2 regions of the Gordonia sp. CPCC 205333 genome follow, and region 2 is predicted to be linked to the other one. Evidence: riboswitches for the same ligand, from Rfam matches in the RefSeq annotation. Region 2 holds a riboswitch; the other holds the start of a gene.
The links. Region 2 has a riboswitch for cyclic di-AMP ahead of AAFP29_RS18800 (C40 family peptidase). Riboswitches for the same ligand answer to the same signal wherever they lie in the genome.
Positions count from the first base shown of each region.

Region 1: another riboswitch for cyclic di-AMP. It lies ahead of AAFP29_RS17625 (transglycosylase family protein); the one in region 2 lies ahead of AAFP29_RS18800 (C40 family peptidase).

Region 1 covers NZ_JBCLVI010000004.1:660,909-676,290, forward strand. The annotation lists gene AAFP29_RS17610 (cold-shock protein) at 1-323, opposite strand, end outside; gene AAFP29_RS17615 (hypothetical protein) at 535-771, shown strand; gene AAFP29_RS17620 (flavin reductase family protein) at 768-1,301, shown strand; cyclic di-AMP (ydaO/yuaA leader) riboswitch at 1,539-1,751, shown strand; gene AAFP29_RS17625 (transglycosylase family protein) at 1,757-2,407, shown strand; gene AAFP29_RS17630 (hypothetical protein) at 2,480-2,680, opposite strand; gene AAFP29_RS17635 (helicase-associated domain-containing protein) at 2,755-5,046, shown strand; gene AAFP29_RS17640 (DNA repair helicase XPB) at 5,123-6,784, shown strand; gene AAFP29_RS17645 (hypothetical protein) at 6,788-7,336, opposite strand; gene AAFP29_RS17650 (alpha/beta hydrolase family protein) at 7,406-8,617, opposite strand; gene AAFP29_RS17655 (pyridoxal phosphate-dependent aminotransferase) at 8,688-9,839, shown strand; gene AAFP29_RS17660 (alpha-ketoglutarate-dependent dioxygenase AlkB) at 9,893-10,522, shown strand; gene AAFP29_RS17665 (hypothetical protein) at 10,616-11,113, shown strand; gene AAFP29_RS17670 (oxidoreductase) at 11,150-12,016, opposite strand; gene AAFP29_RS17675 (acyl-CoA dehydrogenase family protein) at 12,047-13,177, opposite strand; gene AAFP29_RS17680 (acyl-CoA dehydrogenase family protein) at 13,182-14,414, opposite strand; gene AAFP29_RS17685 (adenylate/guanylate cyclase domain-containing protein) at 14,559-15,382, opposite strand, start outside.
Region 2 covers NZ_JBCLVI010000005.1:191,228-206,609, reverse strand. The annotation lists gene trpD (anthranilate phosphoribosyltransferase) at 1-491, shown strand, start outside; gene AAFP29_RS18815 (Lrp/AsnC family transcriptional regulator) at 502-777, opposite strand; gene AAFP29_RS18810 (DEDD exonuclease domain-containing protein) at 782-2,638, opposite strand; gene AAFP29_RS18805 (hypothetical protein) at 2,823-3,107, shown strand; cyclic di-AMP (ydaO/yuaA leader) riboswitch at 3,217-3,383, shown strand; gene AAFP29_RS18800 (C40 family peptidase) at 3,397-4,077, shown strand; gene AAFP29_RS18795 (NlpC/P60 family protein) at 4,196-5,221, shown strand; gene AAFP29_RS18790 (hypothetical protein) at 5,285-6,670, shown strand; gene AAFP29_RS18785 (glycosyltransferase family 4 protein) at 6,691-7,815, shown strand; gene AAFP29_RS18780 (AMP-dependent synthetase/ligase) at 7,832-9,631, opposite strand; gene AAFP29_RS18775 (hypothetical protein) at 9,785-10,204, shown strand; gene AAFP29_RS18770 (SRPBCC family protein) at 10,205-10,669, shown strand; gene AAFP29_RS18765 (ArsA-related P-loop ATPase) at 10,690-11,883, shown strand; gene AAFP29_RS18760 (hypothetical protein) at 11,943-12,293, shown strand; gene AAFP29_RS18755 (ROK family protein) at 12,325-13,293, shown strand; gene AAFP29_RS18750 (lysophospholipid acyltransferase family protein) at 13,431-14,153, shown strand; gene AAFP29_RS18745 (glycosyltransferase 87 family protein) at 14,185-15,382, opposite strand, start outside.

The DNA of each region.
Region 1 (15,382 bases), on a different contig from region 2:
ACCTTGCTCTCGAAGAGCGTGATCAGATCCGCGACCATGCCGTGCAATTCGTCTGGCGAATGCCGCTTGACCGCAGCTTCTTTGCGCGCGGCGTCGCGACTGTTCTTGACGACGCTGGGCGCCGACTCCAGAATCGTCACGGTGAGTGCCTGCGGTCCACGACGGCCCGCCGCCATCCCGAACTCAACGCGCTGACCGGGCTTTAACCCGTCAACACCCTCCGGCAACGCCGACGAGCGGACGTATACGTCCTCGCCGTCTTGCTGCGACAAGAAGCCGAAACCCTTGTCCGTGTCGTACCACTTCACCTTGCCGGTAGGCACTGTGCTCACCCTTAATCTGTGCTTGATCACTCCCGCAGTTCAATTGGCCTGCGGGACCTTCACGACAAACGCGCCCTGACCCATGACAATGAGCAAAGGCGCGTGTTGTTGCGACCAGTCTATCCAACGTCGTCCACTCCGGTCACCCCGGTTTACGCATCGACTGTCTCGCTGGCCGACTGCCGCATACGCGTGCACTACCGTTGATTTCATGCGCTCCGACCGCTCCAACCGATTGCTGCAACTTTCCATCGCGATCTTTGCGATCGGGCTGGTAGCGATAGTCGCGTTGTTCGTGACGCCGCTCGTCGCCGACGGTCGGACCGCACCAACCCTCGTCTACGTACTCACGATGTGTGCCCCCGTCGGACTTGTGATCGCACTGATCGCAACAGTCGTGACGGGTCGCTCTACAAAACCCACCGACAAGAAACGGCGTTCGGCATGACCGCAGATTCGACTCAACTTTCCCTGACCCCCACCACTGACGGCACAAGTCTCCGACAGGCATACAGCGCCTTCCCGTCTGGCGTCGTCGCAGTGTGTTGTCGGCTCGACGGTGAGCTGGTCGGGATGGCCGCGAGCGCGTTCAGCACAGTCTCACTGGACCCGCCGCTGGTCTCGCTCTGCGTGCAGAACACGTCGACAACATGGCCAAGGTTGCGCGGCGTCACCTCGATCGGAGTCAGTGTGTTCTCCAGCGATCAGGCTGACTTGTGCAAACAGCTGGCCGGTCCGGCCGAGCATCGATTCGACGACATCGATCCCCTGCACGCGGGTTCCGAAGCCGTCTTCATCCCGGCTGCGGCCGCGTCGCTCTCGTGCAGCCTGTACAACGAGATCCCCGCGGGCGATCACACACTCGTCCTGTTGCGCATCGACGCCCTGCATGCCGACCCCGGCGTCGAACCACTTGTGTTTCACGCGAGCACATTCCGCTCGCTGGAAGTCCGCAAGCGCGTGTCGCAAGCCACCTAATGCCTGTGACGTTTGTCACATAACGACTGCATAACGGATCGGCTACAAACGGGGCATCACTGGCGTGAGCAGGTAAGACGTTCAGACGACGCCGCACCCGGGGAAACACCCTTAAAAATCACTTGCGCCGCTGGGGTGATCCACCCGCTATGAACCCGTAGGGTTCAAAGCGACCACCAGCCAGGTTGTCACCCAAACCTAAAAACGAATCAGCTGGCCGCGCCGAGCCTTGTTCCGCCAGCTGGGTCGCACAACTGCAATTCAGGAACAAGGACGGGGGACCCATTCTCCCCTGAGACCCGGTTCTGATGTATCGCATGGGTAACGCCCAAACGTTACGACAGATCCTTGGGGTGTAGCTCCGCAAACGGCTTCCAGCCGCACGTGGGGCCGGGCAACCTCTCGCTCGAACCCGACAGCTGACTTCGTAGGCGCGTGGAGAGAGGAATACCACTATGTCCGGACGTCATCGCAAGCCGACCTCCACCACAACCACCAAGACCTTCGCCAAGGTCGCCCTCACCGGAGCCGTCCTCGGCGGCGGAGCGGCGATGCTCTCGGCCGGTAACGCCAGCGCCGCCACCGATTCCGAGTGGAATCAGGTCGCTGCCTGCGAGTCCGGCGGTAACTGGGCGATCAACACCGGCAACGGCTACCAGGGTGGCCTCCAGTTCAGCCCGAGCACCTGGGCCGCCCACGGCGGCACCCAGTACGCCCCCTCGGCGGATCAGGCGACTCGCGAACAGCAGATCGCCATCGCCGAGCGCGTTCTCGCGACGCAGGGCAACGGCGCATGGCCGACCTGCGGCGGAGTTCTCTCGGGCCCGACCAAGCGCGACGCTCCGACCACCGCGCCGTCGAACCTGAAGACCCCGAAGACCGACAAGGCCGCGCCGCAGAATTCGCTGAAGACTGCTCCCAACGCCAAGGACACCACCGAGGTGAAGAAGCAGGTTGACGACGCTCTCACCACCGCGGGCAAGAAGGGCACCGTTGACCCGGCGGTGAAGAACCTGTGGACAGCTGCGAAGAACAGCGGCTACCAGCTCGACAAGGGCCAGCTCGACTTCTACAACAAGAACAAGTCGCTGCTGCCCCTCCCCTGAACGGCCTAGCGCCCCAAAGACAAAGGGCCCTGCACGAGGTTTTCACCCGTGCAGGGCCCTTCTCCAATTCTTCTACCTGTTGACAACCGTCTTGGACTGCACAAACGGCAGATCCTCAACCGGGAGCGGGAATTCCGTACTCCCGAACGGAGACAACGCACCCGATACGTTGGCGGCGAATTCCGAGACGGCATGCTCGCCATCGGTGTTCGGCCAGCCGTTGTCGACATATTTACTCTTGGCAGCCGCTGCTGCAGGTTCCTTATCAGCCACGTCGGTTATTGTGCCATGCGCTCGGTAAGTAAGGTTGATCGAATGAGTGTGAAGCGGTCGGTGGCGGTCATTCGATGACGCCGAAGTCGCTCGCCATCGAACTAGCCGACCGCTCCGACGACGAGCTGGCCCTTCTCCTGGCCGCCCGTCCCGACCTCGCCTCACCACCGCCGCAGGGCACCGGGGTACTGGCCCAACGCGCGCTGTCGGCGGCGTCGATCACGCTGGCCGGGGAATCGCTGGATCTCCTCGCGGTAGCCGTCCTCGACGTGGTGGCCACCGCCGACAAACCCCCGACGCCGGCCGCGGTTGCCAAGGCGCTGACCGGCCGGGCCGAACCAGCCGACATCGCCGAGCGAATCACGCTGCTGACCGAACGGGCGTTGTTGTGGACCGACGGCCGACGGCTCGTCGCACCTGCCCATGCACCCTCGGCAATGCCGTGGCAGGGACGGCATATCACCGCGCCGACGGCCACGCGTACCCCGCAGCAATGGCGTGCCGAACTCGATCAGCTCCCGCAGCCGCAGACCGCACTTCTCACGACACTGTCACAGGGACCACCGCTGGGCCGCAGCCGCGACGCCGCTCCAGGTAGCGACCCGTCTCTCCCGGTCCCGACGCTGCTGGCGGCTGGCATGCTGGCCCGCATCGACGACCAGACCGTGGAAATCGTGCCGGTGGTCCGCCAGTTACTGCGCCACGAGCCACTGCTGCGCCTCGATGACTTACGCGCCCCGTCGTTGACGCCGACCGGCGAGGAGTCTCGATTCACTCTCGTCGACGTCGACGCCGCGGCCGGTGGCGAAGCCCTCGAACTCATCCGCCATTCGACGCTGCTGCTTCACCTGCTCGGCGAGACTCCGGCCGCCGTACTGCGATCGGGCGCGATGGGTATTCGTGAGTTGCGTCGCCTCGCCAAGTCCACCGGCCTGTCATTGACCCGCGTCGGACTGATCATCGAACTGCTCGGCTATCTGCGATTCGTTGACGCCGGATATCCCGATCCGACGCCCGCGGTCGGCGCCGATGATTTCGCCTGGGCGCCAACGCATGCGGCCGATGGGTGGCTACGCCAAAGCACCGAACGCCAGTGGCAGGCGTTGCTCGCCACCTGGCTCCGGATGCCTCGCCGCGCCTGGCTGGTCGGCCAACCCGACCGCGACGGCAACGCATTACCCGCATTGTCGACCGAGGTCTACGACGGCCAGGCCGCCGCCCTGCGGATGACGATTCTGACCGCGCTGAGCGAAGCGTTGCCGGGCACAAGCGTGTCGATCGACGATCTCACCGCCTATCTACTCTGGCGCCATCCCCGTCGGCTCCGCCAGTTCACCCGAGCCCTGATATCCGAAAATATCAGGGAGGCAACGGAATTGGGGCTGGTCGCACATAACGCGCTGAGCAGCGTCGGACGGGCCGCGCTCATCGCGCCACCCGCCGAGTCCGATGCGGCGATCTCGTCGGCTATCGACATCTCCCTACCGAAACCGGTGGACCACTTCCTCACCCAGGCCGACCTCACCCTGGTCGTGCCCGGACCGATGACACATGAACTCGCGGATCAGGTCGAACTGGTCGCTGACCTCGAATCCGGCGGTGCCGCTTCGGTTTACCGCGTCACCGAAGCGAGCGTGCGGCGAGCACTTGACGCCGGCCGCAGCGGGGCCGAACTGATCGCGATGTTCACCACCCACTCGTCGACGCCGGTCCCTCAGGCATTGAGTTATCTGATCGAGGATGTCGCACGACGTCATGGCAGCCTGCGCGTCGGCATCGCGTCGGCATTCGTCCGCTGCGAGGACCCCGCGACGATGGCAGAAGTGTTGCGCAGCAACGCCGCCGAAGCGCTCGCGCTGCGGGCACTGGCACCAACGGTCGCAGTGTCGGGCGCATCGGTGCGCGACGTCATCGACGAGTTGCGCAGTGCGGGATTCACTCCAGCCGGTGAGGATTCCTCCGGCGCCCTGGTCGACTTGCGGCCGCAAGGCAGCCGGATCCGCGACACCCGCGCCCCCCGGCAGTCCGATCCGCGGCGCCCAGCTCCGACGCCCGCGCAACTCAAGCAGATCGTGTCGCGGATTCGGTCGGCCGACCGGGCGAGTGCGACACCGCGTAAAGCATCAGCGCCGGTACGGGCGAGCGGTAGCGGCGAATCGGCCGTAGCGCTGATCCAATTGGCACTACGCACCGCCCGACAGTTGCGCATCGACTATGTCGACGCACACGGTGGAGCGAGCCGGCATATCGTTCGGCCACGGTTGCTCGGCGCGGGGCAACTCGTCGCCGCCGACGTCGCCACCGACGAGGAGCAGCATTTCTCGCTACACCGGGTGACCAGCATCGAATTACTCGACGAGAAGTAGGTGCGTGGGGCCCTCGTCGGAGATCGGTGAGGACCCTCACCTGACAACATCGCCGCACACCTGGACAATGGATCGGGTGACTGATGGACCCTTGATCGTGCAATCGGATAAGACTCTCCTACTGGAGGTGGATCATGCCGACGCCGGCGCCGCCCGTGCCGCGATCGCCCCGTTCGCCGAACTCGAACGCGCACCCGAGCACGTACACACCTACCGGGTGACCCCGCTCGCGTTGTGGAACGCGCGCGCTGCCGGCCACGACGCTGAGCAGGTGGTGGACGCACTGGTCACCTTCTCGCGGTACGCGGTACCACAACCGCTGCTGATGGATGTCGTCGATACGATGGGCCGCTTCGGTCGACTCCAACTGGTCAAACATCCCGCGCACGGTCTGACCCTGGTCAGCTTCGATCGCGCCGTGTTGGAGGAAATCCTGCGGCACAAGAAGGTGGCGCCGATGCTCGGCGAACGCCTGGACGACGACACCGTGGTCGTACATCCATCCGAGCGCGGACGTCTCAAACAGATTTTGCTCAAGGTGGGGTGGCCGGCGGAAGATCTGGCGGGATATGTCGACGGCGAAGCGCATCCGATCGCCCTGGCACAGGACGACTGGCATCTGCGCGACTACCAGGCGCTGGCCGCCGAATCGTTCTGGGCTGGCGGCTCCGGCGTCGTCGTATTGCCCTGCGGTGCAGGTAAGACGATGGTCGGCGCGGCGGCGATGGCGCAAGCCTCGGCGACGACGTTGATCCTGGTGACCAATACCGTTGCCGGCCGGCAGTGGAAGCGGGAATTGATCGCCCGGACATCGCTGACCGAGGAGGAGATCGGCGAATACTCCGGTGAGCGCAAGGAGATTCGTCCGGTGACCATCGCCACCTATCAGGTGATGACCCGAAAATCGAAGGGCGAGTACAAGAATCTCGATCTCTTCGACTCTCGCGACTGGGGGCTGATCATCTACGACGAGGTGCATCTGCTGCCCGCGCCGGTGTTTCGAATGACCGCCGATCTACAGTCCCGACGTCGACTCGGACTCACCGCGACACTCGTCCGCGAGGACGGGCGCGAGGGCGATGTATTCAGCCTGATCGGCCCGAAGCGGTATGACGCTCCGTGGAAAGATATTGAGGCACAAGGCTGGATCGCGCCGGCAGATTGTGTCGAGGTCCGGGTAACACTCACCGACGACGAACGCCTCCAATACGCGGTGGCCGAGCCGGAGGAGAAGTACAAGTTGTGCTCGACGGCGCATACCAAGGTCAACGTCGTCAAAGCGATCCTCGACCGACACCGTGGCGCGCCGACCCTCGTTATCGGCGCGTATATCGATCAGCTGGAAGAACTCGGAGAAGCGTTGGGCGCGCCGGTGATTCAGGGTTCGACGAAGAATAGGGACCGGGAAGTCCTCTTCGATCAGTTCCGCTCCGGCGAGATCCAGACCTTGGTGGTGTCGAAGGTGGCGAACTTCTCCATCGATCTCCCCGAGGCATCGGTCGCCGTGCAGGTGTCGGGCACCTTCGGGTCGCGCCAGGAAGAGGCACAGCGACTCGGGCGACTGCTACGGCCGAAACGCGATGGCGGACAAGCACATTTCTATTCGGTGGTGTCGCGAGATACCCTCGACGCCGACTACGCGGCGCATCGTCAACGCTTCCTCGCCGAGCAGGGATACGCCTACCGGATCACCGACGCCGACGACCTACTGGGGCCGGCGATCGGCGAACAGACGTAAGGGTCAGGCAGCCGCTTCCAGGCAGAATCCGAGTGGCTTCGGCTGCGCATAGTTGACGGCCTGCTGGCCGGCCGGGCAGGTTGCCGTGCCCTCGGTGCGACTGACCACGCGATAGGCGGTGGTCCCGGTTTTCGGTGTCGCGGAACACTCGATGCGCCGATAGTCGGCTAGCGTCGCGCTACCGGCGGTCGGAATCTGGTAGCACGTGTCGGCCGCGAAATTCGATGCCACGCAGAGTTTTTCGGAATCATTGTCGAAGGTGATATGCGAGTAGTTCTGATCCGCACACTCCTGTCCGGCCGGCACCACCGATGCTGCGATGAACGTCAGATCGCCGCTGGTATCGCAGCTGGCTTTGAAGACCTCGACCTTGCCGTCCTTAGGCTCGGTGCCGATCCTCACGCAACTACCGACCGGGGCATCCCCGGCCTTGGTGATCGCGTCTGAGCCACCGATCGACACACTGCCGCTACACCCGGCAACCAACACCATCGCCGCGCCCGCAACGAGCGCTGCCGACACACGTTTCACTACTGAGCGATAAGTCGTCATGGCGAAAGTGTGGCACGCACCCGAGTCCGATGCGCCCGTTTCGTGGTTATGAGTCAGGCGGCTGACTGCTTAGCGAAGCTCACTGACCAGCGGATACGCCTTCGGGTTGTCCAGTCTGGGCACAGCGCGCTCCTTCAAGAAGCGATCGAAGGTGTCGCCGATCAGCGCTCGCTGAGTTGCGATCGCAACCAGACGAGGAGCGGTACCCAGACTCAACCCACCGGGAATGGCGAGAAACGGCACATCGGGTACCGACTGCGGCACAAAGGCGGCGACGTCGGTGAAGCTCGCGTGTCCGGAATCGGCGAGGCGGTACACCCTCGACCATCCACCGCTAACCCGCGTGTTCGCGAGGTAGGGCAACCACCATTTGGCACGTGCCTCGGCGCTGTTAGCATGCAGTGAACTAGCCAGATGTAGGACCGGGCGCGACGACGGGCGGGTAACGATCGGAGCCGCGGGAGTACCGACACGTAACGCTCCGTCGACATTCACCGCGGCACCGGTGCGCTTATCGATACGAGAGACCTCTGCGGCGACGGCGCCGCCCATCGAATGCCCGAAGACGCCGAGCTTGGCCGGATCGATCACGCGGCCAAGGCCGGCCGGCAATGCCCGACGGTCAGCGTCGATCACGTGCCCGGAATTCCAGCGTCTGGCCTGCCCGAACAGATACCGAACGTCGGCGACGCGGGCCGCGACTGACTTCCGCTGGGTGGTTTCCGAATAGCTGTCGGTGACTGACATGCCCACAACGCGGCCGTCGGGAAAGACCGTCGCGGCGGCGTCGCCGGTGTGGTCGACCGCGACCACGACATATCCGCGGCTCGCCAGATCTTCGGTCAGCGCCGTGTAGACGAATCGCGGGGTCAGAAATCCGGGCGAAAAGACAACCACCGGAAGAGATTTCACATTTCGCGCAACCGGCGCGTCGAGATAACCGTTGGTTCGGGTGCCGACCAGTCGGGTGACATCGAGCCCACCGGCCCTCGCGATTGAGGCAGCGTCAGCGGTTACATAGGGTGCCCGCACGTGGCCGCGGACATCGTCGGCCGGGTAGGTGATGGTCACTGGAAGTTCGCGCCGGCCCGGTCGCCACGGATCCGCTCGACCAGCGTCGACGAATCGCGCGACATGGACGCCGACTCGATACGGGCCGGTTGGTGCTGGAATAGGCGACACCGCAGCGGTCGCGACGGTCTGGCCGCCGATAGCCGGCACCGCGACGAATGTAGCAGCGGCTGCGAGCAGTACCGACAGAACGGACGAAATTCTCCTCATGAACTCAAGATGTTAGCGCAGCCTAACGCGCTGTACTTCTCGAGTGTGTCGAAGGCGGTACGGTGATCCGGTGACTGTCGAGCGACTTAGACCCTTTGGAGAGACGATTTTCGCCGAGATGTCAGCCCTTGCGGTTACCCACGGCGCGATCAACCTCGGCCAGGGTTTCCCCGACGCCGACGGCCCGCCCAGCATGCTCGACGCCGCGCAGCGGGCCATCGCCACCGGCCATAATCAGTACCCGCCGGGACTGGGCGTACCCGCGCTGCGCTCCGCCGTCGCCGCTCATCAAGAACGGCTCTACGGCCTGGAATACGATCCCGACACCGAAGTGCTCGTCACCGTCGGCGCAACCGAGGCCATCGCCGGAGCGGTCGTCGGTCTCGTTGAGCCCGGCTCGGAGGTGGTACTCATCGAGCCCTATTACGACGCTTACGCGGCAACCATCGCGATGGCCGGAGCGGTCCGACGCAGCGTCCCCTTGATCGCCGACGGCGACGGGTTTCGCCTCGACCACGCCCGGCTGGCCGAAGCGTTTAGCCCGAAAACGGCTGCGATCATTGTCAATTCGCCGCATAACCCCACTGGCACCGTATTCTCAGAGGCAGACCTACGGGCCATCGCCGACCTATGCGTGCGGCACGACGTAATCGCCATCGCCGATGAGGTATACGAGCACCTAGTGTTCGACGGTCGGACGCACACATCGATCGCGAGCTTACCGGGTATGCGCGAGCGCACCGTCCGAATCTCCAGTGCCGCAAAGACTTTCAACTGCACCGGCTGGAAGGTCGGCTGGCTGTCCGGCCCGCCCGACCTGGTGAAGGGCGCCCGCTGCGCCAAGCAGTTCATGTCATTCGTCGGCAGTGGACCGTTCCAGCCCGCGGTGGCCCACGCACTCAATACCGAAATGGAGTGGGTGAGCCAATCCGCGAAGTCGTTGCAGCGCAAACGCGATCTGCTCAGTGACGCCCTGGCCGACGCCGGATTCGGCGTACACCGCAGCGAGGCAACGTATTTCGTCTGCGCCGACCCGCGGCCGCTCGGCTATTACGACGCGGCAGCACTGTGCCGGGAACTGCCCGAACGCATCGGCGTCGCGGCGGTGCCGGTCAGCGCATTCGTCGATGACCCCGAACCCTGGAAACATCTGGTGCGCTTCGCCTTCGCGAAGGACGACGCCTCGCTGATCGAAGGCGCGCGCCGCCTGGCGCGGCTGTAGACACACCGCCGCCAAACTCGAACATTCATTCGACTACCTGCTATTCTGGCGATATGTCCACCGGGCTACAAGGTTCACTCTTCGAGCAGCCGGCCGATGCGCCGGCGCTGAATCCGTTGAGCCGCCGAGGAACCCGTCGAGAACTCTCCGACGGCGCATGGATTGATCTACATCCGCACTGGCTGCGCGGTTCGGACATCCTGTTCGAGAAATTGCGTGCCGATGTACCCTGGCGCGCCGAGCACCGGCAGATGTATGACCGCGTGGTGGCGGTGCCGCGGTTGGTCAGCACCTACGACCAGACAATGCCACTTCCCGACCCTGTGCTGGACACCGCACGCACCACCTTGAGCGAGCACTACCGGCACGAACTTCCGCAAGGATTCGCGACTGCCGGAATGTGTTTCTACCGGGATGGCAACGACAGCGTCGCATGGCACGGCGACAAGATCGGCCACAGCGCCACTCGAGACACCTTGATCGCGATCGTGTCGGTCGGTACGGCTCGTCCTCTACTGTTGCGTCCGGCTGACGGTGGCCGGTCGATACGTCTCACCCTCGGCGCTGGCGACCTGCTGGTCATGGGCGGGTCCTGCCAACGAACCTGGGAGCATGCGGTGCCCAAGTCCCCGAGCGTCGGCCCAAGAATTAGCATCCAGTTCCGTGAACTGGGCGTTTGGTAGCAATCGGACGTTTCCGGCCGAATCGGGATGCCCAGCCATGGCGTGGTTTAATCGTTTCGTTATAAACGACGTCGACGCCTGGGAAGTTCTCGTATGAAGCACAAAGTCGCAATCGCAACACTCGCCGCCGCAGCAGCTCTCACCGTATGTGCGGCTCCGGTACACGCCGAAGGATCGAGCGATATCTTCGGCAGCGCGGGAAGTTCCGACCTTGGCTCGTCATCGAAGAAACAACAGCACTATGGCAAACTCGGTCGGGCCGATGCACCCAACGGCGTGCGCTCGATCAACGTCTGGGTACTGCCTGGCAACGGTGTGAAGGCCGTTGAAAGCGGTGTCTACCCAAGGAATTCACAGATCGGCGTCAAGTGGAATTCCGTCATCCAAACCGGCGAAGAAGTCGGCAGTGATGAATGCAAGATGACCGTGAAACTCACCGGCCCCAAAGTGACCGCGAAAAACGGAACCGCGAAGTCCAAATTCTGCACATCTCGCAAGCTATTCAGGCTGAAAGCCGCCGGTGACTACTCGATCACCGTCACCGATGCCGTATCCGGGGCATCGAATGCGATCAAATTCACGCTGCGCTAGACGACGCCGGGTGAGCGGCGCTGAAGTTACCGCCGCTTACGCCACCGAGACACCGGTCAGCTTCGTTGACAGGTCCCACAGCCCATTCCTGGTGCCTTGGTTGTTGGCCCGCCGGTTGTACTTCGATACTGCCGGTGGACCAACCATGATCCGCTTGGGGCCATAGAACAGTCCCGACTTCGCCTCCGGCGAGGTAGCCGCGAAAAGGGTCGGCAACGCGCCGGCTTCGGCGGACTGCGCGAACGGCGTCTTGTTGCCGATCGCCATCAACTGGTCCATGAACGACTCGGTGTGTCCCTGTAGACCGGTGTCGGCATAGCCGGGATGAGCAATCATCGACCCCACCGACGATCCACTCGCCTCCAGGCGCTTCGCGAGTTCCTTACCGAACATCAGGTTGGCCATTTTGGAGTCGCCGTAGACGCTCCAGCGCCGGTATCGGCGCTTGTCCCAGTTGAGATCGTCGAGATTGATGCGACCGAGCTGGTGCATGAACGACGACAGCGTCACCACCCGATCGGTCACCTTGTCCAGGAGCAGACCGGTCAGCGCGAAGTGGCCCAAATGATTTGTGCCCATTTGCATTTCGAATCCGTCAGAGGTTCGCCGTTCCGGCACCGCCATCACGCCCGCATTGTTGATCAGCACATCGACGGTGTCGACGCGAGATCCGAAATCGCGGATCGACGCGAGGTCGGATAGGTCGAGTTTCTCGACGCGTGCGCGTTCGCCCAACGTGTCCGCGAGTGCCTGAGCCGTGGTGAGATTGCGGCACGCCATCACGACGTTCGCGCCGGCCCCGACGAGCGCGCGCGTAGTCTGTTCACCCAGCCCACTATTGGCGCCGGTGACCACGAAGGTCCGGCCGCTCTGGTCAGGGATATCGGCAGTAGACCAACCCATCGGTTCTCCTTATGAAGTCTCGCCCGGGATTTACACCGTCGGCCGAGTCAGCCGGGTGTATCGATCTAGATGGTAGTCGGTTGAACCGAACTCGTACTGCACAGCGGTGAGCCGCTTGAAATAATGACCGACGGCCAGTTCCTCGGTCATCCCCATTCCACCGTGCAACTGGACGGCATTCTGTCCGACGAATCGCGCCGCCCGCCCGACGGTCACCTTTGCCGCCGACACCGCACGCGCTCGATCGTCGGCCTGCGCGGAAAGGTTGAGCACCGCGAGAAGTACTGCGGCAGAGGCCTGTTCGACTTCGAGGAGCATATCGACCAGTCGATGCTGCAACGCCTGGAAGGTGCCAAGGGCCTGACCGAACTGGTGGCGCTGTTTGCAGTATTCGACAGTATCGTCGAGCACCTTTCGCATCGCTCCGACGGCCTCGGCGCTCACCGCCGCCGCCCCCTCGTCGACGGCGGCCGACAACAGGCCATCCACTTCGACGTCGGTCAACAGTGCGGCGGCCGGCAACCTGACGGCGTCGAATACCAAATCCGCCGCCAGTCGATCATCGACAGTGCGCACCGGGTGCACCGTGAGACCGGACGCTGGCGTATCCGCGCTGAATTCGGTGACGAATAGCGCGACACCGGAATCAGTGCGCGCGCTGATCAACAGGTGCGTGGCCAACGGCGCGCTGGGAACGACGATCTTGTTGCCGCGCAGCACCCAGTCGTCGCCATCGCGTTCGGCGACGGTCGAGATTTCGCCGAGTGCTCCGGAATCCTGTTCGACAGCGGCCAGTGCGACCACGGCGTCACCCGCCGCGATCTTCGCCAATAATTCGACGGCGGCGTCGGTACCGATCCGGCCGAGCAATCCACCCGAGACGACAACGGTGTCGACATACGGCTCCACCACCAGTCCGTGGCCGAGAGCCTCGGCGATCACCATGAGTTCGGTTGGGCCACCGCCCATTCCACCCGCGCTTTCCGGAATCGTGGCACCCAGGATTCCCAACTCGTCGGCGAAGGCACGCCAGATGTCGGGCTGCCAGCCGGCACCCGTCTTCACCGCCGCACGACTGGTATCGAGGTCGTATCGGGTGGCGAGAAATTTGGTCAGTCCGTCACGCAGCAACTGCTGCTCTGCGGTGAGAGTGAAATCCATTGTGTTACAGCCCCAATGCTGCTTTAGCGAGGATATTGCGCTGAATCTCGTTGCTACCGGCGTAAATTGACCCGGCGCGGTCGTTGAAGTACCGCAGCGGCGCAACCGCCTGCCACGGGTCACCGCTGACATATCCGTCGTCGGGCGGAGTGTATTCACTGATCGGGCCGCCGGGTACCGCCGCATGCGGCTGGTAGACCCGCCCACGCACACCCGCCGCTGTCATAGCCAGTTCGGTGATCGTCTGACTTAACTCGGTCGCCAGGATCTTCCCCATTGATGACGCTGGACCGGGGTTCTTTCCGGCGGCAACGGCGGCGAGAACCCGGTACTCGAATATCTCCAACACCTGAGTTCGGATCCGCGCATCGGCGAGTTTATGTGCGAACAGGGGCGAATCGATGAGTGGTCCGCCGCCGGCGCCCGGCTGATTCGCGGCGGCGCTGGCGACATTCTCCAGCATCACCTGCAACGCAGGGGCAGCCGCGCCGCCGCCGCGCTCGAACTCGAGTAGATATTTCGCAACGGTCCAGCCGTCGTCGATCTGCCCGAGGACCCCGGTCTTGGGTACCCGCACGGCGTCGAAGAACACTTGATTCTGCACCTGCTCGCCCGACGTCATCACCAACGGGCGAATTTCAATACCCGGAGACGTCATATCGATCAGCACAAAGGTGATGCCCTGTTGTTTGCGTTCCTTGCGTGAAGTCCGAACCAGCGCGAACATCCAATTGGCTTCGCCCGCATGCGTGGTCCAGATCTTGCTGCCGGTCACCACGAGGTGATCGCCGTCGTCAACGGCGGCCATCGACAACGCCGCAAGGTCCGAACCGGCTTCCGGCTCGGAATATCCCTGGCAGAAGAACACCTCTCCGGTCAGGATGCGCGGCAGAAAATAGTCCTTCTGCTCGTCGGTTCCAAATGCCATGATGGCATGCGAGACCATGCGAATTCCCATGGGAGACAGTGCGGGAGCCCCGGCAAGAGTTAGTTCCCGGGAAAAGATGTAGTGCTGAGTGAGGGTCCAGTCGCAACCCCCGTAGCGCACCGGCCAGGCTGGCGCGTCCCATCCGCGCTCATGAAGTATCGCCTGCCAGGCCATACTTGCCTCGTGATCGGAGTAGACGCTAGTCATCAGCCGCCCCGCTCGCCGCAGATCGGGTGTCAGATATTCGTCCAAGAATGCTCGGACCTCGTCACGAAAATCGAGTTCGTCGGGTGACCACTCCAGATCCATCTGGCTCCCTTCACAGGTTGAGGAGCCGCTCGATAATTCTGACAACGGCCGTTATCGGATAATGCTAACCCGCGACACTATTTGTCAAGCCGGTCCGACGCCAGTGGATACACGGCGCATGAAACCCGCAGTCAACCAAACCACTCAGTGGACACCACGCCGAACAATTGCCTGATACGGCGCTCGGACAAGGTCACCGATAATGCTGCGTTGCGCTGTCCCACGTATGCGGGGCATGTCGTCGGGCGCGAAGAGTTCGGTTGGCTCCGAGCGTCCGCGCAATACGCGGGTCGACAATAGCGACCAGCCGGTGGAGCCGGGACCGGCCGCGGTTATCGCGGTGCCACTGGCCAGGACCGGTACGCCTTCCCGTTTAGCGGCGTCGGATAACCTCGCAGATTCGTTGACCGGGTCGCCGATCACCGTGTACTCGTACCGCGTCTCGGCGCCGATATTGCCAGCGAAAACGGTTCCGTAGGAGACTCCGATCCCCCACCTGATAGCGAGTGATCGCGTCAACTGCGCGGCGAGCTCGCGAGCCGCGGTAAGTGCGGCGTCAGCTGGCGAGTCGAGCGCGACCGGCGCACCGAAAATCGCCAGGGCGGCGTCGCCCTCGAATTTGTTGATGAAGCCGCCATGTCGCCCGACGACGTCGGCGACGATCGTGAAGAAACGGTTGAGCACCGCGGCGATGGCTACCGGGTCATGTTGTGCGGCAAGTCGAGTGGAGCTGGTGATGTCGACGAAGAGCACACCGACGACAGTCTTAGTCCCCCGCGCGGCACCGCCACCTTCGAGGGCCTGCGCCGCAACGGTGTCGCCGACGTGACGCGCGAATAATTCACGAACTCGTTCACGCTCTTCCAACCCCTCGACCATTGAGTTGAATCCGTGCTGCAACACACCCAGTTCAGACATGTCGTATACAGCAACCCGGGTGGACAGGTCACCCTCGTCGACCCGCTCGA
Region 2 (15,382 bases):
CCAATCCAGCCTCGCCCCATGCCGGACTGATCGGCTGCGCTTTTGGTGAGTTGGCTCCGGTATTGGCGCAGACCTTCGCCGAACGGGGAAATTCCGTGCTGGTGGTTCGCGGCGATGACGGCCTCGACGAATTGACGACCACGGGCACGTCGACAGTGTGGCAGGTCGTCGATGGCTCGGTAACCGTGTCGACAGTTGACCCGCGGGATCTGGATATCGAGATTGTCGAACTGTCCGCGCTGCGAGGCGGCGACGCCACGGTGAACGCCGGGGTCGCGCGGGAGTTGTTCGCCGGTGCACGCGGTCCGGTGCGCGAGGCGGTATTGCTGAATTCCGCGGGAGCGATCGTCGCAGCCGAACAGACCGGTCCGCTCTCCGGTCCCGCGCTCACCGATGCGCTGCGCGCGGGAATGGTGCGGGCGGCGGCGGCGATCGACTCCGGTGCGGTGACCAAGCTACTCGACGACTGGATCGTACTGACCAATCGCTGAGGCGTCTGATCTATTCGCCGAGTGAGAAGGTTGCTTCGGTATCTGCGCTGGCGTAGCTGCGGAAGGCGATATGGGTCGCGGTGTGGGTAACGCCCGATATCCGGTTGATCTGATTGGTGACGACCTCGGCGATCTGCTCATGGTCGCGTACCCGCAACTTGGCGATCAGATCGACATCGCCCGCACATGAGTACACCTCGGTGACGCCGGGAATTTCGGCTACCGCCTGTGCGGTCTCGGGGATGTGGTGGACGTCGGCCGAAATGAGCACGATGGCGGTGATCATGGCATCAGCGTATCCGGTGTGGTCGCGTGGTTGGGCTGGCACGGGCACCCCGGGCGGTCACCAGCCATTCCTCCCATCGGCACGCGGCGCGGGTCGGGAGGCTCAGCGCGTCACTGGCGGCCACTATTCGAGTCCCCGGCTCGATGATCCAGCGATAGATGAGAGCAGCCTCCTCCGCGGGGGCTCCGCATAATGGACCGCACTCGGCGCTCACCGTCTGGGCAGAGCTGACGAGTGCGTCGACGATTGCCATGGGAGCGGTACCTTGCCGCGCGACTCCCGCATTCGCCAACCGGCCGTGTCGCACGACGGCAAACTCCCAGCCGCCCTTGCCGTCCGGCCGCGCGACGACGATCTCGGCGATCATGCACAGGGACTGCAGGCGCTGACAACGTGACAACGCGTCGATCGTCGCCGTGAGGCGGTCGCGGTGTCGCGTCGCGGTCTCGAACATTTCGGCTGTCGCGTAGTCGATCATCTGATCTCGTAGTGCGATCAGAAGCTCATCCGAGGCTCCGGTGAACAAAGCGTGTATTGCTGCGACCCGCGGGAGATAGTCCGGGAGTGTTTGCGGAACTGAGCTGGCCGCACGACACCCGCCGACGGCCCGCGCCGCCGCATCCGTCCGACACCAGTGGTGTGTGGTTTTTGATCCCAAACGCGTTGTGCACGTGCGCAATTGGGCTGCCGATGAGAGGTGGTCAGCGACTGACTGTGCCACCGTCCGATTGGCGATGGGGCCGATACAGTTTTCCTCCGGCGTGCGACTGACGCGCAGGCGCGGGAATCTCTCGGCGGTCAGGACGATCCACCAGCCCTTGTGTGGCTGTGTGGATCGGCGGTTGTACGCGGGGCGATGAGCGGCGAGCAGTCGAAGCTCACGGACACCGGCTTCTAATCCGTGTGCGCATTCGACGTGGTCGACGCGGACGGCCAATGCGACCATTTCCGACATCCTGGGACGCGTTTCGGCGCCGGTGAAATACGAGGAGACGCGGCGACGGAGATCGACGGCGGTTCCGACATAGAGGACTTCCTCACCCGGGCCGCGGAAGAGGTAGACGCCTGCGCGTCGCGGCAGCGTAGCGGCGAGGTGACGTTTGGCGCGTTGTGCCGGGGTGGTACGCGGCAGATAGTCGAGTAGTTCCCGGTAGGTATGCACGCCCTTGTTGCCGATGCGTTCGAGTAATCGGTAGAAGACTTCGACTGTTGCGCGTGCGTCGTCGAGGGCGCGGTGGGTGGGGCGGGTCGCGACGTCGAAGAGATCGGCGAGTGCGGCGAGTTTGACGGTTGGAGCTTCGTCTCGGCTGAGGATGCGGCGGGCCATCGCCACGGTGCACAGCGTTGCCGCGAACGGCCAGTCGAGATGAAGTGCCTGCGCCCCCCGACGTAGGAAGCCGGTGTCGAATCGGGCGTTATGTGCGACGAGCACCGCGCCGCGGGCGAATTCGAAGAAGGATGGCAGCACGGACTCGATGGTGGGTGCCGCCGTGACCATCGCTGAGGTAATGCCGGTGAGAGTGACGATCTGCGGCGGAATCTCGCGGCCGGGGTCGACCAGGGTGGCGAATTCTCCGACGACCTCGCCGCGCTGAATCCGTACCGCGCCGATCTCGGTAATCGCGTCGGTGCTCGCACCGCCGGTGGTCTCCAAGTCGACCACGACGATCGGTGTCTCGAACAAGGGCTGGTCGATTCCGCCGTATACGGCGGCGATCAATTCAGCTTCGGTAGGCATCGGACGGCTACCGGCGCGACCACTGCGAGTTGTGTCCGGCATCGGCATTCCGACGGCCGGTAAGCCGCTGTCGGCGAAAGTCAGCTGTTCCACGTCGCGAACATTAGTTCGACCCACTGACATCAGGGTCCGGCGTGCCCCCTGTGACTGCTGTGGCGGGTGTGATTTTGAAGGGTTGTCGGGGGTCGGTTCTAGTCTCCAGTTCAGGTTCACCATCAGGTCCCGATTACCGCGAGGTATCGGGTGATGAACACCGAATTGCCAGGAAACCAACCAATCGCATGTGCGATGAGATGGAGATCACAGAATGAAGATCGATTGCGAGACCTGCCCGGCACGTCAAGTGGCTTGTGACGGCTGCATGATGCAACTGCTCTTCGACCCGGTGAGCAGCGACGATGTAACAGCAGACCAGCAGATGGCGATAGTGAGTTCAGGGCCGGTCGACGACTACGAGTTACTCGCGGCGATCGACGCGTTCAGTGCTGCTTCGATGGTATCGACACGCGATGCATCATTCGCAAGAAGCGCTATCGCGGCACGTCAGGACGGTGTTGAGCGCAAGCATCTGCGAATTCTGCGAGCCAGCTGATCTGACACGCCACAACGTGGTTACGCGCCTTGTTGGACAGCGCCCGGAAAGTTTCGTAACCTTTCTGAGACATTTGCGGAACGTCCCGCTTCGAACTCGAAGTGGTCCGCGGATATCACCGCTTAGTCACTCGCAAGAGTGAGCCGGGGAACCACTTTATTCGGCATAGTCCGATTGGGGTGAGTCGCGGCGCGACGACATAGTCGGCGCGACGCGTAGGGCGATCTTCCAGCCCGAACCCGACAGCTAACTCGGTAGGCGGTAGGGAGAACAAAGGAGAACACTCTTCGTGGCCAAACATCGTTTGGAACAGCCTGGCCGTGGTGCCAAGGTAGCCAAAGGTGCCGTGATCGCTGGGTCGATTGCCGTCGGCTCGCTCGCGGCTTCCGCAGGTTCCGCGTTTGCGGCCCCAGCGCCTGCGCCGATGCCGAACAACACAATCGACTTCCCGGCTCTGGGTAAGGCGCTCCTGGCGCCACATGCCAAGCCAGCTGCCAAGAAGCAGGCGCCCGCGCCCGCCAAGGTGGCGATCCCCAACGTCGGCACATTCAACGTGCCCGGCCTGAATCAGAATCAGGTTCCGGCTCAGTTCCGTCCGGGCCAGCGGATCGCGCCGCTGCTCCGACAGGACACCGGCGTTCGCGTCCTCGCGACGGCCGAGTCCAAGATCGGTTCGCCTTACGTCTACGGTTCGGCCGGACCGAACGCATTCGACTGCTCGGGCCTGGTCTACTACTCGTACAAGCAAGCTGGCAAGACCATCCCGCGCGACTCCTACGGTCAGCTCGGCGGCGGCCGTGCGGTGGCCTACAAAGATGCCAAGCCGGGCGACGTCCTAATCTTCAACGGCGGCAGCCACGCCGGTATCTACGCGGGCAACGGTATGTTTGTTCATTCCTCGACCGAGGGAGTGCCGGTTCGCAAGGCACCCGTCAAGGAGTGGGCATTGACCGGCGTCCGTCGCTACTGAGCCCATCGCGAGCTAAGTAGTTGCGATCTTGACGAATCGTTTGGGCGGACCGGCCGATAGTGTGCGGTCCGCCCAACTTCGTCATACGAATGGGGCAGAGGAGTATCGCGCGGTGCGCATCCTGAGAACAATCCTGGTGACTGTGCTTGTTGTCATTGCCGGCCTGGCATCGGCTGGACTGGCCGTCCCAGTGTCCGCCGCACCCGTGCAGACCGCTGATCGGTTGCTGGTGAACTATCGCAAACTGAGCGTCGATGCGGAGAAGTCGGCCGAGTCGATGCACAATGCGCAGCTCGAATACACGAAGCAGCGCAAGGCGCTTACCGCCGCTCGCCTCGCATCCTCCAATGCCCAACGCTCGCTGGACATTTCGCAGAAGAACTTGGACGCCGTGCGCAAACGGGTCAACAAAGTGGTTCGCGCCAGCTATCGGGGTGCCAAGATCAACCGGCTCTACGCGGTCCTGGTCAGCGACTCGCCGCAAAACCTGCTCGACCAGATGTCCGGCCTGGAATTGGTCTCCCGTCAGTCGGCGTCGGATCTACGGAACTTGAAATCCTCGCGTCAGAAGACCCTCGCCGCGAAGAAGGCCGCGGATGATTCGGCCACCACGGCGACCACCGCGATCGCAGCTGTTGAGAAGACGCGCAGTCAATTGCAGGTGCAGCGCGCGAATCTCAATCTCCAGGCCGTGCGGATTCGCGCGATCTACGAGTCGATGACCGGTCAGCAGTTGGCTGAACTGCGTGGGCCGAAGTTCGACTTCGATCCACGGCTGGTTCCCAAAGGCACCTCGGCCGCGCTGGTCGCGGTACAAGCCGCGCTGACTCGAATCGGCGATCCCTACGTGTGGGGCGCAACCGGTCCGAGTTCCTTCGACTGTTCGGGTCTGATGGTGTGGGCCTACAAGCAGGCCGGCCAGACGCTGCCGCGATCCAGCGAAGCCCAGCAGGGTGGTGGCACCTCGATCAGCCGGGACAAACTTCAGCCCGGGGATCTGATCATCTATTACTCCGACGCCCATCATGTCGGAATGTACGTGGGAGACGGATACGTCATTCACGCCTCTACGTTCGGAGTACCGGTGAAGGTTGTTCCGCTCGACAAGGCTGGACCGTTTCAATCTGCGCGCCGGTACGCTTAGCGCTTAATGACCCCTCCTTCGACAGGTCGCCACGCGTCTCGTAGGCGACTGAAGCCATTGTTGATGCGTGCGCTACCCGGCGTAGTTGGCGTTGTCGTGGTGCCGACCCTGATTGTGACGGGGTGCTCGTCGTCGGGGGAGCCGACATCGACCACTACCGGATCAACCTCGACCGCGACGCCGCCGAATGTTTATGAAGCGACACGTGTCGAAGGTGTGAATAGGCTGCTCGGCAAGCTCAACGACGCACTTCTGAGCGGCGACGTGGCGAAACTCGACGGGTTGATCGATGTATCGGCGACGCCACGTTTCCGCGCCGCGCTGCATACCGAGGCTGCGAATGTCGGGACGGCGACGACCGAGACCGGGGCTGCCTCGTCCAAACGTGGAAATGTGCTGAGCTACAAGACTTTCCGGTATTGGCTGGGAAGTGCCGATGCTGAGTTCGTGGTGCCGCGAGAGCTGCAAAATCGCCTCGACGATCAAGGGAGCTCAGATAGCTGGTTCGCTCCGGTGAAGCTGAACTACGCTCTCGGCGGCGAGTCGTCACCGGGTCTGGCCGAGGACGACATTATGTTGAGCACTCCACTCGCGCTGGCCCGTTACGACGACGATTGGAAGATCGTCGGTGATTCCACCGTTTTGGATGACGTGCAGGCGCCGGCCCCCACGCTATGGAGTTATCCCGGGCTGCGGGTCCGCGACGTAGCGACTTCGGGCGGCGACTCGGTCGTCCTGTCTTATCCAGGGACCGATGCGGCCGTTGCGAAAGTCGCGAGCGAACTTCCGGAAGCTGTTGTGGCGGTGACGAATTTCTGGGGATCGTCGTGGGCGCGTCGCGCGGCTGTGGTCGCTACCGGAACCGCAGCAGAATTCAGCGGGTTGGCTTCGGCGGACAGTCCGGTCGGGGCGGCGGCGGCCGCGACGATATACGCGAACCTCGACAATGCGAAGAAGACCGCAACCGGACAACGGGTGGTGCTGACGCCGACGGCGCGTACGCTCCCCGCGCCCGCACTCGCGGTTGTCCTGCGGCATGAGCTCACCCATGTCGCGGTTCGCGGTGTTACCGCTCCCGGCGCCCCGCTGTGGATCACCGAGGGAATGCCAGAGTTTGTGGGGCGCAAGGGAACCTATCAACGGTTCGACGACGTCGCGCCTAATCTCGCCGCCGAATTGCGGTCCGGTCAGATGCCTGCTCAGCTACCCGACGATCGTGACTTCGCCGTCGACCAGAATTCAGCGCTCGTCGCATACCAGTCGGCGTGGTCGGTGTCGGCATTCGTCGCGGAGAAGTACGGTCTGGACCGGCTCAAAGCGTTGTATCTCGGAGTGGCTGGATCGGATAAGATTCAGGCGCAGGACCTCGCGATTGTGAACACCCTGCGCATGTCGCGGGCACAGTTTGTCGCGCAGTGGCAGGACTGGCTCCGCAAGCAGGTTCGATGACTTCGTCCTCGGGGCGGGCGATGCCCCGAACCTTGTTGATTACCAACGACTTTCCACCGCGACCCGGTGGAATCCAGTCGTATCTGGAGAACTTGGTCGACCTGCTGCCGCCGGAGAATGTGGTGGTGTACGCGCCGCGATGGCGGGGTACGACTCATCAGGACTTCGATGCTCGCGCGGCGTATACCGTTGTGCGGCATCGGACTACGCTGATGTTGCCGACACCCTTCGTCGCTCGTCGGGCGGCACGGCTGGTGCGTGACTATGACATTGACACGGTGTGGTTCGGTGCGGCAGCGCCGTTGGCGGTGTTGGCCCCGGTCATGCGCAGAGCGGGCGCGCGCCGGATCATCGCGTCGACACACGGTCATGAGGTCGGCTGGTCGATGTTGCCGATCGCGCGGCAAGTGTTGCGAGTGATCGGTCAGACGACCGACGTGGTGACATTTGTCAGCAAGTACACGCGCGGTCGGTTTGCCTCAGCCTTCGGGGCCGGCGCGGCGCTGGAGTATCTGCCGCCCGGCGTCGACATCGACCGATTTACTCCGGATCCTATTGCGCGACAATGGCTTCGGGACCGCCATGAACTCGGCGATAAGCCGACGATACTGTGCCTGTCGCGGTTGGTTCCGCGCAAGGGGCAGGACGTGTTGATCGAGGCGTTGCCGACTATCCGCGAGTCCATCCCCGACGCGACGCTCGTCATCGTCGGCGGCGGGCCGTACGCGGATACGTTGCACGAGCTGGCCGCAGCGTCGCCGGTGACCGAGCACATCATCTTCACCGGGTCGGTGCCGTCGAGTGAACTAGCCGCGTATCACAACATCGCCGACGTTTTCGCGATGCCGTCGCGCACCCGCGGGAAAGGTCTCGATGTCGAGGGGCTGGGCATCGTCTATCTGGAGGCATCGGCGACCGGCGTGCCGGTGGTCGCCGGATCTTCCGGCGGCGCACCGGAAACCGTCCGTGCGGGACAGACCGGAGTGGTTGTCGACGGGCGGTCGGTTGCCTCGGTTGCCGATGGCGTGGTCGAGATCCTCGCCGACCGCGAACGTGCCTGGCTGATGGGCGCCGCAGGCCGGGAATGGATCGTCGGACAGTGGCGATGGGCGCAGATCGCGGCACGTCTGCGGGAGCTGTTGTAACTCCCGCAGACGTCTTCTACTTCGCGTAGAGAGCTTCGATTGCGTCGGCGTACTTCTCCGACACCACATTTCGCTTCACCTTCAGCGTTGGCGTCATCTCGCCGGTCTCCTCGGTGAAGTCGGTGGGCAGGACCTGGAATTTCTTGATGGCCTCGGCGTGCGACACGGTCTTATTGGCCTCGTCGATCGCTGTTTGCACCTCTGCGCGCAGGGTCGGGTCATCGGCCAGGTCAGCGACGGTCGCCGACGCATCCTTGCCGTTGCGTTCCTTCCAGCCGGGGAAGGCTTCGGGATCGATGGTGACCAATGCCCCGATGAACGGCTTTTGGTCGCCGACGACCATGGCCTGCGACACCAGACCATTGGCTCGGATGACATCCTCGAGCCCCGCGGGTGAGACATTCTTGCCGCCCGCGGTCACGATCAGTTCCTTCTTGCGGCCGGTGATAGATAGGAAACCGTCGGCGTCGACGGCGCCCAGGTCGCCGGTATGGAACCAGCCGTCGGTCAGCGCAGCCGCGGTCGCGTCCGGGTTCTGCCAGTAACCGTCGAAGACGACACCGCCCGACAACAGCACCTCGCCGTCGTCGGCAATGCGAACGGCGTTGCCGGCCAACGGTTTCCCGACACTTCCGACCCTGTGCTCGCCTGGTGTGTTCACCGAGAACGCCGCCGTGGTTTCGGTGAGGCCGTAGCCCTCGTACACCGGAACGCCGACGCCGCGGAAGAAGTGGCCGAGCCGCGCGCCGAGCGGTGCGCCGCCGGAGATCGCCAACTCGCACCGGCCGCCGAGGGCGGTGCGCAGTTTGCTGTAGACGAGTTTGTCGAAGACCGTGTGTTTGAGTTTGAGGCCAAGGCCAGCGCCGCCGGTATCGAGTGACTGGCTGTAGGCGACCGCGGTATCGGCGGCGAGGTCGAAGATCTTGCCCTTGCCGTCGTTGTGTGCGTTCTGCCGCGCGGTGTTGTAGACCTTCTCGAATACGCGCGGCACCGACAAGATCAGCGAGGGCCGGAATGCCGCGAACTCGGGGAGCAGATTGCGCGTGTCGGCGGTGAATCCCACTTCCACACCGGCTTTGACGGCCACGTAGGTGATCGCGCGGGCCAGCACATGGGCGAGCGGCAGGAACATGAGCAGTCGCTTGCTCGGACCGAGCAATGTGCGCATATTGCCTTCGAGCACGGCGTCGATTTCGCTGAGCATATTGGCGTGGGTGAGCATGCAGCCCTTGGGACGGCCAGTGGTACCCGAGGTGTAGATGAGGGTGGCCGGGTCGCCTGCTTTGACACCGGCACGCCGCGCGGCGACATCGGTATCGGGGATGTCGGCTCCGGCTGCTGTCAGGGTGGCGACGATGCCATCGGCGCCATTGTCGATCTGGTATACGGTTTTCACACTCGAGAGGTTGCCGATATCTTCGATGATGGCGCGCTGGCCGTCATCCTCGACGACGATCGCGACGGCCTTCGAATCCTGCAGAATCCAATCGATTTGCGGGCCGGAGGACGAATCGTAGATCGGAACCGGGATGGCACCGGCCGACCAGATCGCGACATCGATCAGTACCCACTCGAGTCGAGTCCGCGATAGCAGTGCGACGCGATCACCCGGCTTGATGCCCTGGGCGATGAATCCCTTGGCGAGTGCGGTGATTCTCGCGGCCGCTTCGGCGGCGGAAACCGGCTTCCACTCGCCGTCGACCTTGTCCCGGAAGAGTGTCTTGTTGGGGTCCTGCGCGGCGATGTCGAAGATGACATCTGTGCAGTTCGCGTCAGCGGCGATAGTGAACTTGGCCGGGACGGAGAACTCGGTCATCGTCAAACCTTTCACGGGTGAATCCGGGGATACTGCCGAGTAATAGGTTATATGCAGGTGTTTGTTCAGCTTATGCGGGTCGCGATCGCATGCGGGCGTTTTGCGGGTCCGGCTCGTTGGGGAGCGCGTACTCGCGCATGCGACACTAAACCGGTGACGAGCATTCAGGTGGCGGATGAGATCTTCGTCGCCGCAGCACCGGAATTGGTGACCGAGGTGATCGCGGATCGGGGACTGTGGCGCAACTGGTGGCCCGATCTGCGCCTGACGGTAACCGAGGATCGTCGGCACGAGGGAATGCGGTGGACCGTCGAGGGGCCGCTCACCGGAACGATGGAACTGTGGTGCGAGGCGGTCATGGACGGTTTTGTGCTGCACTACTACTTACACGCGGAGCCCACCGCCACACTGCCCGTCGATGACCGTGCTCGATTCGAGGCGATCGCCGAGGTGAATCGGCTACGCCGGGTGGCAGGCAAAGCGATGTCATTCGATGTGAAACAACGGCTGGAAGCGGGGCGGGAGCCAGGTGACCCCGCGGTCAGCGCAACTTCGGCAGGGGAGCAGAAGTAGATGACAGAAAATAGCTCGACGTCGAGTAGCGGGGACTCGACACAACGGTCAATCGTCATCAACGCCGACGCCGATCAGGTAATGGCAGTGATCGCCGACTTCGCGAAATATCCCGAGTGGGTGTCGGCCGCCCGCGAGGTCGAGGTGATCTCCTCAGCGGACGACGGTTCGGCCAAACAGGTGCGATTTGTACTCGACGCCGGAGTGCTCAAGGACACCTACATACTCGACTATGAGTGGGCCGCCGATGGCCGATCGGTGTCCTGGCAATTGGTCAGCAGTGACCTACAACGGGACCAGCGAGGTAAATACAGTCTCGCGCAACAAGTTCCGGGATCGACGAAAGTCACCTACGATTTGATGGTTGATCTAGTCGTGCCGCTGATCGGTGCGCTGAAGCGGCGAGCGGAGAAGGCGATCACCGACACCGCGCTCAACGACCTGAAGAAAAGAGTTGAAGGCTGATCGATCTCACGCCCATTCACTTGCTGCTGGGACCGGGCGGCGATGGGGTTTCAGTGGTGGCCGCCGCTGCTGCGGTAGGCCCGCGCAGTAGCGGGCGATCAGCGTCGGACCATACTTTGCTGATTACGTGTGATCGTCATTCGCAGACCGCGAATCGGCTGGGTGTGTACAGTAAAACCGCTGTGCCGGTTGAGGTTTCGTCGAGCCTGTCATTACTTGAGCTGGACCCGCTCGCCGTCACCGAGCAGACCTGGGGCGAATTCGCCGAGGCGCTGTCGATGACGCAGTCGCATGCCGGGCCGATTCTACCGGTGGTGTCCTCGTTGGCCGCCGTCGCGCCGGGCGAGTTGATCTCGTTACCGGGCGTCGAAGACCTCCTCCTGCTCCGTCGGGTGCGCGACGAGGCGACCAGCGGCCGTTGGACTTCGGTAATCGTCGACTGTTCGGGTCAGCGTGACCCGTTGGCGCTGTTGCGTGCGCCCGCGGTGCTCAGTCAGGCACTCAACCGACTCTGGCCTCGGCATCGGCGCCTGGCCGCGGCGAGTGAGCGCCCGATGATGGCGCGTCTAACGTCGGCTGTCGATCAGTTGGACGGCGATTGTCGCGATATCGCCGCTTTGCTCGCGGATCCGCATACCACCGCCGCCCACCTAGTTGTCGGGGCCGGATCGCGAAGCATGGCGGTATTGACCGCACAATTGGCGTCGGCCGCATTGATGGGTTTACCGGTGCGCACGGTATTCGTCAGCGGCGGTGACGCCGCGGACCACGAGCGGATCGCAGCGCTTGCCGGCGATGCGATCGACGTCGTGGCAGTCCCGAAAGTCGTTGACCCGCTTGATCGTAGCGGCAGATTGCGCAAGCTGGGTGTCACCCTATCGGCGCCGGGCGGACGTCCGTTTGGTTCCGCCGCGGCTCGGGTGGACCTCATCGCCGGTAGTGATCTGGACGCGATCTACGAGATGCGGTGGCATCAACCGCTGCCTGAACCCGACCGGCTGGGTCTTGGCAGATCTGACGACGACCTGTTGGTGACGGTGAGCGGATTTCGGTACCCGGTACGATTACCGTCTGTGCTACGTCGATGTGTGGTCACTGAGGCGGCTTGGGAAAGTGGTGTGCTGCGGATCCGGTTCGCACCGAATCCGGCGGTATGGCCGCAAAAGCCGGAGCAGAAGAAGACGGCATCGAAGAAGTCGGTGCGTAAGACCTAGCGTGAATAGGCGCAGCGAAGACAGATTCTCGCCGACCGGCAGGACAGACGGGAGACTCCATGACGCAGGAGCGTGACCAGAGCGGTACTGGCACGGGCGGCGATTCGCCAGATCTGATGCGTGAGCTGTTGCTTGGCTTGGCGACCCAGATCGACAATCTGGCCGGACTTTTCGCGGGTTCACCCGACCTCGTTGGCGCCGGGGTGGCCAGTCATGACCTATCCGGTGACATTTCGGCGTTGCTTGGGGAAATCGGTGAGTTGCTCGCCCGACTGATAGCTACGCTGATCGCGGTTCTAGAAGCTGTAGCGAAGGCACTGCGCGGATCACCCGCCAATGCGGGTGCCGGTGCGCCGCAGCAGTATCAGTCGATCGCGGTGCGGATCGATCAGCCCGCGGCCACGGATTGACCAGACTCCTCTCGGGTAGAAAGGTCGGGCTATGAGCAGGTTGACGGTAGGCATCGACATTGGTGGTACCAGTGTGCGCGCCGCGGTCGTCGACGAGCGAGGGCAATTACTCGACACATTGCGCGCAGTCACGCCGTCTACCACCGAGGCGCTCGAACACTGCCTGGAGCGGCTGGCGGCCGAACTCGCATCACGGTGGTCGATCGCCGGCATCGGCTTGGCGATCGCGGGCTTCCTCACCGCAGAACGTGACGTCGTGCGGTTCGCGCCGCATTTGCCGTGGCGGGAGGCGGCGGTCGCGGCGGATATGACGGCGCGGATCGGACTGCCGGTGTTCACCGAACATGACGCCAACGCGGCCGCATTGGCCGAATACCGATTCGGAGCCGCAGCTCGTGGACACAATTCACTGGTGGTGGCCATCGGCACCGGTATCGGAGCTGGCTTGTTGCTGGACGGCAGGCTGTATCGCGGAAGTTTCGGTGTCGCACCGGAATTGGGGCACATCACGGTAGTGCCGAACGGGCGCCCGTGTGCCTGCGGCAAGCGAGGATGCTGGGAAAGGTATTGCAGCGGAACGGCTTTGGTGGATACTGTCGTCGAGTTGGTCGCCGACGCCGATTGGGGCCGTAGCCAACTGGCGGCGGACCTCGCCGCCGATCCTGGTTCTGTCACCGGACGCCGGGTGGCGGCGGCAGCCGCCGACGGCGATCCCGTTGCCGTGCGGGCCTTCGAACTCTTCAGTCGATCACTGGCGCAGGGCCTGGCGATGATCGCGGACATCTTCGATCCGGACCTGATCGTGATAGCTGGCGGCGTTGGGCGGGCATCGGGCCTATATCTCGACGAGGCGCGCGAACAGTACGCAACTTTGATTACCGGTGCGGGACATCGCCAACTCGCCCGCATTCGAGGTACGCAACTCGGCGAATCCGCAGGCGTCATCGGTGCTGCAGAGGTCGCTCGTCAACAGCTGTCGGTTGCGGCCGGATCGGCATGAGTTCGCTTCACCGACCGACGGGGAATGCCTTCGTCGCGTCCACCGGACAGCCACAGAGTAATCTTTGTGCTCAACGGGACTGGTCCCATGCGATAGGACCGAAACCGACAATATTTCGAGGCGGTGCGGAGTAGACAATGACGTGGTACTGGCTGTTCAAGTTCGTGTTGATGGGACCGTTCCTTCGGCTGATCGGTCGGCCGAAAATCGAAGGGCTGGAAAACATTCCGGCCGACGGTGCGGCCATCCTGGCCAGTAATCACCTCGCCGTGGTCGACAGTTTCTACCTGCCGCTGATGGTGCCCAGACGAATCTATTTCCTGGCGAAGAGTGAATATTTCACCGGCACCGGAGCCAAGGGAGCATTCCAGCGCTGGTTCTTCAGTGCCTCGGGGCAGATCCCAATCGATCGGTCGGGCGCCGATGCCGCGGCGGGTGCGTTGCTATCCGCTCGCCGCATGCTCGATCAGGGCGAACTGATGTGCATGTACCCCGAGGGCACCCGGTCGCCGGACGGACGCCTGTTCAAGGGGAAGACCGGATTGGCGCGTGTCGCGATGGAAACCGGCTTGCCGGTCATCCCGGTCGCCATGATCGGCACCGATGGCCTGAACCCACCCGGCACCACCATCCCGCGTCTGGCCCGGATCACCGTGAAGATCGGCAAGCCGCTGGATTTCTCGCGTTTCGACGGCATGGCGGGCAACCGGTTCATCGAACGTGCGGTAACCGACGAGATCATGTACGAACTCATGCAGTTGTCCGGTCAGCAGTACGTCGATGTATACGCGGCGTCATTGAAGAACAAGCCGACCGAGTCGAGCGAGCCTACCGACGGGGCGCAGCAGCCCGCGGCATGACTCGTTAGTGAGTCAGGGTGTCGCGATTCGACTAGCTGGTCGGGGTAGCAGCGCTGGCGGATCGCGACTCTGGTGCCAGTTCGCCGTCTGAGTGCGTCGAGGCCGGCAGGCGCGCCGGTGCCAGCCACAGCGCGATGAGCAGGCACAGCCCCCACAGGGTGTAGGAATTTCCGACGATCTGGTCGATGAGGTTCCAGTCGCCAACCTGCTGCGGCAGCAATTGGTACGGCCCGACCGCGAAGATCGCCGCTCCCGACACCGCTAGCGCGGCGTGAACCCACCTGGTGCGGCGTTCATCGCTTCGCGCTGCGATCACCGCGCACATGATGATCGCCGGGATTACCCACACCCAGTGATGCCCCCAGGTAGTCGGTGAGATCAGCAAACCCCAGGTGGCGATCGCGATCGTCACGGACATGGCATCGACGCGACGCTGCGGTGCGTCGGATGCGAAAGCCGCCACCGGTCTTGCCGCGCGCACCGCGAGCACCATCAGGCCGGTCGCGATCACCGAGCTGACGAACCACAACATCTGCTGGGCGGATTCGCTGTCTACCAGGCGAATCCACAGCGCATTCAAATTCTGGTTGATCGGACCGGCCGGGTCACCGATGCGGGTGGTGTGGAACAGCGTGTGAGTCCAGTAGCGCCACGAATCAGACGGCATCCATACTGCGGCCAGCGCCGCCGCGCAGGCGAAGGTGACGGCGACGGTCGCCGCCGCGCGCCACTGTCGGGCTGCGATGAAGACGGCGACGAAGACCAGCGGCGTCAGTTTGATCGCCGACGCGACGCCGATCAGAATGCCGCGTGCTCGGCCGCGTCGACTTAGCACGAAGACATCGATGACGATCAACGCCAACAGGTAGATGTTCACCTGCCCGAACCCCAGGGTCATCCACGTCGGGTTGAGCCAGATCGCCGCTGCGGCGATCGCCGTGGCGAGCCACCAGCGATTGGCTGGTGTCCCAACGTCGAGCACCCGCAACACGATCTTGATAATCACCACGACCAGCGCGATCGACGTGAGTGCGACGAACCAGCCGGCCACAGTCAGCGGCATCGCGCCGAGTGGGACGAATGACAGCGCCGCGAACGGGGGATAGGTGAACGGCAACCAGATTCCATCGTCGGTGAACGGCATCGAGCCAACGTCGTAGAGCGATATACCCTGCTGCCAGAGTTGCGAACCCAGTCGGTAAACATCGAGGTCAATACGCGTACGGGTG